Planctomyces sp. SH-PL62: one gene and its partners. The protein of the gene in region 1 interacts with the protein of each later gene in a pairwise test. Links are inferred from orthologs where the notes say so. Each region holds a gene or a part of one and is shown on either strand. Other genes may lie near its edges.

Region 1 (2,936 bases):
CGTGCCGGCCTGGGTCGCGTAGTCGGCCGGGCGGCGGTCGGCCCATTCGAGCGCGTGGCGGCCGGCGTCGCCGTAGAAGCCGGGGTTGTGGTTGGTCTCCAGCCAGTCCATGTAGCGAAGCACGGCGAAGGGCCGCAGGCTGCGGAGGAACTCGTTCGTGAAGACCTGCTTCGCATCGGCCGGGTAGCCGGGCCGGATGATGCGGAGGGCCGTGATCCCGGAGCCTTCCGGGGCCTCCGCGTCGCGCCGGGTCTTCGTGAAGGAGACGACCAGGATGCCGCACTCCCTGGGGACGACGATCCGACCCGTGGTGGTGTTGGACGGCTCGTCATACTTGACCATTTCGACGCGGCAGCCGGGGCCTTCGGCGACGGCGACTTCGGCGCGGCCGTGGAAGGCGAACGGATAGGGGCCGCTCCAGTCGGGCTGGTAGGCCTCGGGGTCGTCGATCGGCGGAGCCCAGGCGAAGACCGGGCGGATGTCGAACAGGACGGTTCGCGCGTCGGTCGTCGGCCAGCCTTTCGCGTCGGTCGGCGCGGGGCCTTCGCCCTGGATCTTCGTCCATCCGCGGAGGGTCCGGGCCAGGTCCACGAACGGCCGCGCGCGACCGCCGTCGCCCACCCCGTCCAGTTCCACGCCGACCTTCTTCGCATGCGGCGCCGATTGCGCCCGCGCGTCCACCGCCGCGACCGCCGCGACCGCCAGCCCCGCCGCGATCCAACGCCAAGACTTCGTCATATCCGTCGGTCCTCAGCTTCCCCGGTTTCCCTCGCGTCGATTGATTGAAAGAGTGTTCGGTTCGTCATCCGTCCAGCAGCGCCCGATACTTCGGGTCCTCGTCGACGAAGACGGCCTCGTCTTCGATGGCGAAGGCGAAGCGGAAGTGTTGGGCGGCGGGTTCGAGGTCGCCTAGCTCGAAGTGGCACTGGCCGAGGCGGAGGTGGAGGAAGGCGTTGCCGCCGCCGCCGGGGAGGGTCAGGGCGCGGGCGAGGTCGTCGCGGCCGGCGAGGTAATGGCCCTGGAGGAACTTGGCGTAGCCGATGTTCCCCAGGATCCAGGCGGAGCCTTCTTGCTCGTGGGCCGGATCGGCCAGGAGTTCCCAGGCGGCCTCGTAGGCTTCGAGCGCCTTGACGAGGTTCCCCGCGTCGGCGAGGTCCACGCCCAGGTCGCACAGCTCCTCGATCTCGGCGGCCAGCTCGGCGGGGTCGGTCATGAGGCGGTCCTCAATCATCGGGGCGGTCTTGAAGGGGTGTTCACATCGTTGGATCAGAGTCCGAGCGATTGCGCGAGCCGGCGCATGCCGGCCGTGGGGCCGTCGGCCGCGCCGTAGACGGACGAGCCGGCGACGAAGACGCGGGCACCGGCCTCGACGAGGCGAGGCGCGGTCTCGACGTCGACGCCGCCGTCGACTTCCAGCTCGCAGCCGGGCCGGATCTCGTCGATCATCCGTCGGATCGTGCGGATCTTCTTGAGCGTCCCCGGCAGGAACGACTGGCCGCCGAAGCCGGGGTTCACGGTCATCGCCAGCACGAGGTCCAGGTCGGGGAGGATCTCTTCGAGCATCACGGCCGGGGTGGCGGGGTTGATCGCGACGCCCGCCCGAAGACCCAGGCTCTTGATGCGCTGGACCGTCCGGTTCAGGTGGGGCGCCCCCTCGACGTGGACGATCAGCGAGTCGACCCCGGCCTCGGCGAAGGCTTCGAGGAAGTCGTCGGGCGCGGCGATCATGAGGTGGGCTTCCAGGTGGAGCGTGGTGGCCGGCCGGAGCCACTTCACCAGCACCGGGCCGAACGTGATGTTGGGCACGAACCGGCCGTCCATCACGTCGACGTGGATCCGGTCGGCTCCGGCCGCCTCGACCTCGGCCACCTGTTCGGCCAGCCTGGCCAGGTCGGCCGAGAGGATCGACGGGGCGATCTTGATCCGGTTGTCGTCGTCGGGTCGGGGGTTCATCGGGAGAGGTCTCCGTGCGGACGGATGATCGGGGCGGATCAGAGGGCGAACGACAGCCGACGGCGGAACTCGGAGGCCGTTGCGGAATCGTCGGGGAGGAGCTGGAAGACGGCGAGCATCAGCTTGCGGGCCGCCTCGCCGGTCGTCTTGCGGTCGGTCTCGACGAGGTCCAGGGCGATGGCGAGCGCCTCGTCGTAGCTCCCGGCGGCGGCGAGGGCCTCGGCCAGGCGGAGCTTGAGCGTCTTGTCGGCCGGCGAGGCTTCGGCCCGGGCGCGGGCGGAGTCGACGTCGGACCCGCCTTCGGCCTGGGCTTTCAGGACCAGCTCGGCCTTGAGCTTCTCGGCCTCGGGCTCCAGGAACCCGCGGCGCTCCAGCTCGAGAACGGCGGCCTGCGCCTCGTCGAAACGGCCGGCGGCCATCGCCAGCCGGGCCAGGCCGACCCGCGCCGGGGTGAGGTCGGGGTCGAGGGTCAGGGCCTCGGCGAAGCGGGCCCCGGCGGCTTCGGGGTCGGAGGCCTCCAGCGCGCGGGCCGCGTTCACGAGGCTCTCGGCCTTCGAGGGGAGGAGGCGGTCGAGCCACTGGCGGAGGAACGATTCGGACTGGACGCCGGCGAAGGAGTCGAGGATCTGGCCGTCGCGGACGCCGAAGACCGTGGGGATCGACCGCACGCGAAGGTTGGCGGCGATCTCGGGGGAGCGGTCGGAGTCGACCTTCACGAGCACGAACTTGCCGTCGTACTCCCGCGCCAGCTTCTCCAGGACGGGCCCCAGCAGCTTGCAGGGGCCGCACCAGGTCGCCCAGACGTCGACGACGACCGGGGTGGTCTTGGAGCGTTCCACGACGTCGGCGGCGAACGTCTCGGTCGTCGCGTCGAGGATGTAGGGGGAGTCCGAGGGGGGCGTCGGGACGGCCGTTTCGGGGGTGTCGTTCATGGTCGCGATGCGATGGCTGGGGGTCTGGGGACGGGCCCTGATAGGCGAGAC
Region 2 (3,114 bases), 120 kb from region 1 along the record:
GTGCCAGACCTGGCCGTCGCGGCGGACCTCGGCCTCCAGCCACTCCGAGAGGGCGTTGACCACCGTGACGCCGACGCCGTGGAGGCCGCCGGAGACCTTGTAGGTGTCGTGGTCGAACTTGCCGCCGGCGTGGACCTTGGTGAGCACGATCTCCAGGGTGCTCTTGCCCGAGTCGCCGTGGGCCTCGACGGGGATGCCGCGGCCGTCGTCGACGACCGAGGCCGAGCCGTCGGGATGGATCGTGACCTGGATGTTCTTGCAGTACCCGGCCATCGCCTCGTCGATCGAGTTGTCCACCACCTCGTAGACCAGGTGGTGGAGCCCCCGCGCCGTGGTGTCGCCGATGTACATGCCGGGGCGCTTGCGGACCGCCTCGATCCCTTCCAGGATCCGGATGTTGGCGCCGGTGTAGGCGGCTTCGCCCCCCACGGCCACGCCGCCGTCCTCGACAATCCCGTTCGCGTCGATGCCGTCGTTCTTGCTCAAGTCCATCGCGGCGGTTCCTCGATTCGTCCTGTCCCTCGGTGGTCCTTCCCGCGCGTCCATGCGGAGTCGATTCGTCTCGCGTCGCGGGCCGTCGTCGTCGTCGGCGGTCCGGCTCCCGCCTCGGAAGGGCGGGGGGCGGGGGGCGTCCCGATCCGGATCTCACGTCACGGCTTCACCGGCCCGATCCGGAACCGCAGGCCCCGGATCTGCGAGCCGGGGCAGGCGTCGTGGATGGCCTGGAGCAGCTCCCCCTTGCGGTAGGCGGACAGCTCTTCCAGCAGGGCCGGGTGGTCGACGGTGACGTTCAGGGTTCCGCGTCGGACGTCGCCCAGGAGCGTCCGGCCCTGGTACGCCTCGCCCAGCGCGGCGTCCCAGGCGGTCTGCAGCTCGACCATCGCGTGGAGCCGGCCGTACCCGCGCGCGGCGAACAGTTCGCCGAGCACGTCGGACAGGGGCCGGGGACCGCGACGGTCGGGGTTGGGCATGCGGGTCTGGCGTCCTGGGTCGGGGGACCGGGCTCTCCGAGGGCCCGGCTCGCGGCGCTCGCTCAGCGTTCGCGGGTCAGGGGCATCACGACGTAGGTGTAATCGTCCGGGGTCTTGAACACGGCGGCGTTCTTGGCGTCGATCAGCTCGGCGGTGATCTCGCCGTCGTCGTCCAGGGTCTTCAGCGCGTCCAGCAGGTAGCGGGGGTCGAAGGTGATCTCGACCGCCTTCCCCTGGTACTCCAGCGGCAGGTCCACCTGCGCGCTGCCGACGTCGGCGGCCTGGCTCGACAGCTTCAGCGCCCCGGGGCCGAACTGGAAGTCGACCCCCCGGCTCTCGTCGCTGGTGACGATCGAGGCCTGCTCGACGGCGTGCCGGAGCGGGCCCACGGTCATCGGCACCCGGGTCTCGACGCTCGTCGGGAAGACGTCTTGATAGCGCGGGAAGCGGCCTTCCACCAGCCGACTGTAGATCACCGCCCCCTCGGTCCGGACCAGCACCGCCGCCCCCGACTGGATGGTCAGGTGGACGAGCAGGTCGTCGTCGACGAGGTTCCGCTCGATCAGCTTGAGGGCCTTGACCGGGATCACCGGCGTCCCCGAGGGCGCGGGCGGGTCGTTCTCGACCTGGGCCCCGGCGGACATCTTCGCCAGCCGTCGGCCGTCGGTCCCGATCATCGCGATGCCGTCGGGCTTCAGCTCGACGAGGACCCCACCCAGGGCGTACCGGGCGCTCTCCAGGTCGGTCGCGAACACGGTCCGCCGGATCAGCTTCTTGAGGTCCCCCGCCAGCACCACATGATACCGATCGGCGGCGAAGTCGGGAACCTCGGGATAGAGGCTCGGGTCTTCCAGCGGCAGCTTGAAGCTCGACCGGGCCCCCTTGACGTGCAGGTGCTCGTCGCCGGTTTCCAGGAGCAGTTCCGAGTCGCCGCTGGTCCGCAGGATGGGGCCGATCTTGGCCGTCGGCAGGATCGCCGAACCCGCCTCCTCCACCTTCACGCCCAGCACCCGGTGGCGGATGCCGACTTCCAGGTCGGTCCCCATCAGGACCGAGCCTTCCTCATCGTCGACCGTCAGCTTGACGTTCTGCAGGATCGGCTTGGGACTCCGCGTGGGCACGACGCCGCTGACCATGTTGAACGCGGTGAGCAGTCCTTCGCGATTGCACAATGCCCTCATGCGCGTGCCTCGTTCTGGGACGTTCTGGGACGTTGCCTGGCTCGGCCTCGATCCGCCCCCGACCGGCCGAGAGGGATGAAGGGCGGTCCGAAATCGCCGAGCCGGAGGGGGCCGGGACGGTCGGGCCGCGGGTCGATCGACGGTGGGCAGGAATGGGGGGGACGCACGAACCGCCCGCGTCCGCTCGCTTACGAAGAAGATCCTCGCCGCTCCATCATACCACGACCAGGGCCTCGGCGCATCCCCCTCGTTTCGGGATTCGCCGACGGGCGGGAGAGGACGCGGAGGGAGGTCCGGGGAGTTCCCGACCTCGTCGCGGCGGGCCTTGCCTCAGGCCCGCCCTGACGGACGGCGGCTCTCGTCGAGGGAACGGGGCCCGATCGGTCGAGGGCCCACCCCTGGCGTCTCCCCGTATTTCCTGAGAGAGAAAGCTTCACCGCCGTAATAATCATAGGACGGCGGCCGGCCTGTGGATAACTTCGAGAGCGTCCGACGAAACCCAGGATATCAAAAGACTTACTCGAGCACAACGGCATCCCGCCCCTGTTCACATCCCCGTCGACGACCTTGTGGACGACCCGCGCGCCGACGTCGACGACGGTGCACGACCGCGGCCCGGCCGAGAGCCCGCTGTGGATTCGCTCCCGTTCGGCGCGCGGACGATCCGCGACTTATCCACAGGTCGTCGACCGCTCCGAACGGCGCGTGCGGGATGGGGGACGTGAGGGTCCGGCGGGGCGGGCGATCCAGGCCCGAGTCTGCCGATCCGTCGGCCTGCGCATCCTTGCGTTCTCTTTTTCGGTCGGCGAGACCTGCGGTGTTGAGAACAATGGCGGGGCTTTTTCGCAAGCCCCGCTTGTCGGGAATCCGGGGAATCTCCTCCCAGGACCTTCGCCGTCCGTCAGGGGTTGTTCTTGCGGTCGGGGTACTCCAGGATCACGAGCTTGTGCTGCTGCTCGTCG
Region 3 (3,113 bases), 430 kb from region 1 along the record:
CCGAGCTGGACGCCCTGGCCGGCTCCTATGCGGAGCAGGCCGAGGAGCGCGGCCTGACGATCGAGGTGACCCGCCAGGGCGACGACCTGCTGATGAGGCTCCCCTTCCGCGCCACCCCGCTGCGGATCGTCCCCATCGCCCCGCTCCAGTTCGTCCTCCCCTACACCCAGGGGGGCCTGACCTTCGAGAAGGACGAAAAGGGCCGCGCGAAGGCCGTGCAACTCACCATCGGCGACGGCTCGCCCCGGCCGCTGAAACGGGTCGAGAAATGAGCAAACGACGACGGCCCGCGTCGAGCCGAGTCGCGGGCCGTCGTCGCTGATCGGGACGCCGAGGGCATGCTGTCTCGCATGACCCTTCGTTCGACAAGACCCCCTGATGGACACGCCCATGAACCGCGCGATCCAAATGGTTGTGATCGGTCTGGTGGCCTTCCCCTCGCTCGCCGTGACCGCGCGGGCCCAGGAAAAGCCGGGGCCCCTCGAAGGGGCCTGGAGGCAGGTCGGGCAGAGGAACGGCGGAGCCCAGGAATATCAGGGGTCCCCCGACGGCGCGGAGATGATCGACTACATCGTCGGCGGACGGTTCGTCTGGACGGTCGCCCAGAACGGTAAGGTTCTCGCCCTCGCTGGCGGTCGCTACAAGGCGGAAGGGGGCAAATTCACCGAGACCATCGAGTATGCGAGCGGTGGAGCGGTCGTTGAATCGTTCGTGGGCAAGTCGTTCGAGTTCACCATCGAACTCGACGGAGATACCTTCACGAAGGTCGGGACGATCCGCCTGGACGGACGGGACTTCAAGATCGACGAGAAATGGGAGCGGTGCAAGCCCTGATGGGCGAGGCGGTCGTCCCGGACCAACCAGAGCAGGGCGTGGGGGTCGGGGAGGCCGAACTCCCCGGCGCGACTTCGGGATTTCGCGCCGGGGCGTCGTTCAAACGGGTTCGGCTCAGCCGCGGGCCTTGGGGCCGGGGCCGTAGACGGCGTCCTGGCCGAGCTCTTCCTCGATGCGGAGGAGCTGGTTGTACTTGGCGACGCGGTCGGAGCGGCTGGCGGAGCCGGTCTTGATCTGGCCGGCGTTGGTGGCGACGGCGATGTCGGCGATGGTGGCGTCCTCGGTCTCGCCGGAGCGGTGGCTGATGACCGACGTGTAGCCGGCGCGGTGGGCCATGTCGATGGAGGCCAGCGTCTCGCTCAGGGTGCCGATCTGGTTCACCTTGATGAGGATGCTGTTGGTCGCCCCTTCGGCGATGCCGCGGGCCAGCCGCTCGGTGTTGGTGACGAAGAAGTCGTCGCCGACGATCTGGACCTTGCCGCCGAGTTCCTTGGTGAACTCGGTGTAGCCGGCCCAGTCGTCCTGGTCGAGCGGGTCCTCGATCGAGATGATCGGGTACTTGGCGACCCACTCGGCGAACAGCTCGATCATCTGCTTGCTGGAGAAGAGCTTGTCCGGGGCGGACTTCCAGAACTTGTAGCCCTTCTTGTCCCCCTCGTCGAACAGCTCGGAGCTGGCGCAGTCGAGGGCGATCGCGATGTCCTTGTCGCGGCCGGGCTCATAGCCGGCCTTGGCGGTGGCGTCGAGGATGTACTTGATGGCCTCTTCGTTGTCGAGGTTGGGGGCGAAGCCCCCTTCGTCGCCGACGTTGGTGTTGTGGCCGGCCTTCTTGAGCACCGACTTGAGGGTGTGGAAGATCTCGGCGACGACCTGGATGCCCTCGGAGAAGCTCTTGGCTCCCACGGGCATGATCATGAATTCCTGGAAGTCGATCTTGTTGTCGGCGTGCTTGCCGCCGTTGATGATGTTGGCCATCGGCACGGGGAGGACGTGGGCGTTGGCCCCGCCGATGTAGCGATAGAGGGGCAGGCCGTGGGCGGCGGCGGCGGCCTTGGCGGCGGCCAGGCTGACGCCCAGGATCGCGTTGGCGCCGAGGTTCCCCTTGTTGGGGGTGCCGTCGGCCTCGATCATGGCGCGGTCGAGGCCGATCTGGTCGGACGGGTCGCGGCCGACGACCACCTTGGCGAGCGCGGCGTTGACGTTGGCGACGGCCTTCTGGACGCCCTTGCCCAGATACCGCTTCTTGTCGCCGTCGCGCAGCTCGACGGCCTCGTAGATGCCGGTGCTCGCCCCGGAGGGGACCGCCGCGCGGCCGAGGGTCCCGTCGGCCAAGACGACGTCGACCTCGACGGTCGGGTTGCCGCGGCTGTCCAGGATCTCGCGGCCCTTGACCTGGGCGATCGCTGCGATCGACTTACTCATAATGCTCCTCGGATTCCTGTATTGGGATGGGCTTCTCGGCCGGGTGGTTCGCCCGGAGATCGGCCGGCCTCGACTCGCGCAGGCTCCGGCTCCGATCTCGGTTCGGCCGCCGTGGTCGGCTCGGCCGGAGTCCGGGCGGGCCCCGGCGGGGCGTCTTTCGGGATCGCGACGGGCGGGGGCCCGGTCGGCGATCGCGCGGTCCGGGCGCCTTCGCGATCGCGGAGGGCCGGACGAGGGGCGCCGTTGGCTCCCTGTTTTATCCGACAACCACCCCCAGCGGTCAAGACGCTGGTCGGCCCGGGCGGGGCCGGCGTCCGCGTCGGGGGCTCGGCGTCCGTTCGGGAAGTCGCGATCTCTTGGGTGTTTGCGCCGGTTCTTCGGGGGAAGGCGAGTGCGGGCGGCCCCCGCCCCTCGGATGCTTAGAGGGGGTCAAGGGGTGGTCGTCTCCTGGAGAGGAGGCGGAGGCCGCCGCGCGGTGCAATTCCCCGGCGCTAGTTCTCGTGGAGCGGTCCGTCGGCGGCGCGCCGGTCTGTGGAAGACCGGCCGGGGGCCGCGACGGCGCGAGCGTCCGGAGCGGGGGCCGTCGGCAGGGGCCGAGGGACCGCGTTCCCGACGCTCGCGGAGCCGTCCGCGAGGGAGGGGGCCGCCGGGGCGGAGGAGCCCTCTGGCGGCCCTATGGATATCGGCCCGGCCCTCGCGACGGCTTGATCGCCGGCCCCGGATTCAAGCGTCTTCCGCCCCTTCGATCCGCAACAAGGGCACGACGTATTTAGACAGGAAGCGCGGCGAATCCGGCCCCAGATGGCCGCCAAAATAGCCCGTCGAGCTCATCTTCGGGGACCAGCGGACCTGGCGGA

What was found.
Region 2: the proteins of rpe (region 1) and dnaN interact in binary tests that used the Escherichia coli proteins (3 or more experiments, as listed by UniProt). The link is inferred for Planctomyces sp. SH-PL62 from one-to-one orthologs.
Region 3: the proteins of rpe (region 1) and eno interact in binary tests that used the Escherichia coli proteins (3 or more experiments, as listed by UniProt). The link is inferred for Planctomyces sp. SH-PL62 from one-to-one orthologs.

What each region holds. Positions count from the first base shown.
Region 1 is NZ_CP011273.1:6,343,084-6,346,019, reverse strand. Bases 111-2,894 are described here. They hold rpe (ribulose-phosphate 3-epimerase), read right to left. Parts: upstream 1,954-2,894; coding sequence 1,267-1,953; downstream 111-1,266. Other genes in these bases: VT85_RS29900 (tetratricopeptide repeat protein), read right to left, coding at 1,992-2,885; VT85_RS24735 (hypothetical protein), read right to left, coding at 803-1,231; VT85_RS24740 (hypothetical protein), read right to left, coding at 111-738. In the rest of the region: more of VT85_RS24740, read right to left, coding at 1-110. UniProt on the Escherichia coli protein: Catalyzes the reversible epimerization of D-ribulose 5-phosphate to D-xylulose 5-phosphate.
Region 2 is NZ_CP011273.1:6,460,813-6,463,926, reverse strand. What follows is about bases 94-3,055. They hold dnaN (DNA polymerase III subunit beta), read right to left. Parts: upstream 2,153-3,055; coding sequence 1,034-2,152; downstream 94-1,033. Other genes in these bases: VT85_RS28050 (hypothetical protein), read right to left, coding at 3,054-3,055; VT85_RS25170 (DUF721 domain-containing protein), read right to left, coding at 651-971; gyrB (DNA topoisomerase (ATP-hydrolyzing) subunit B), read right to left, coding at 94-492. In the rest of the region: more of gyrB, read right to left, coding at 1-93; more of VT85_RS28050, read right to left, coding at 3,056-3,114. UniProt on the Escherichia coli protein: Confers DNA tethering and processivity to DNA polymerases and other proteins. Acts as a clamp, forming a ring around DNA (a reaction catalyzed by the clamp-loading complex) which diffuses in an ATP-independent manner freely and bidirectionally along dsDNA.
Region 3 is NZ_CP011273.1:5,910,484-5,913,596, reverse strand. Bases 97-3,057 are described here. They hold eno (phosphopyruvate hydratase), read right to left. Parts: upstream 2,245-3,057; coding sequence 949-2,244; downstream 97-948. Other genes in these bases: VT85_RS23130 (serine aminopeptidase domain-containing protein), read right to left, coding at 2,980-3,057; VT85_RS23140 (hypothetical protein), read left to right, coding at 391-834; VT85_RS23145 (family 16 glycoside hydrolase), read left to right, coding at 97-272. Outside these bases: more of VT85_RS23145, read left to right, coding at 1-96; more of VT85_RS23130, read right to left, coding at 3,058-3,113. UniProt on the Escherichia coli protein: Catalyzes the reversible conversion of 2-phosphoglycerate (2-PG) into phosphoenolpyruvate (PEP). It is essential for the degradation of carbohydrates via glycolysis.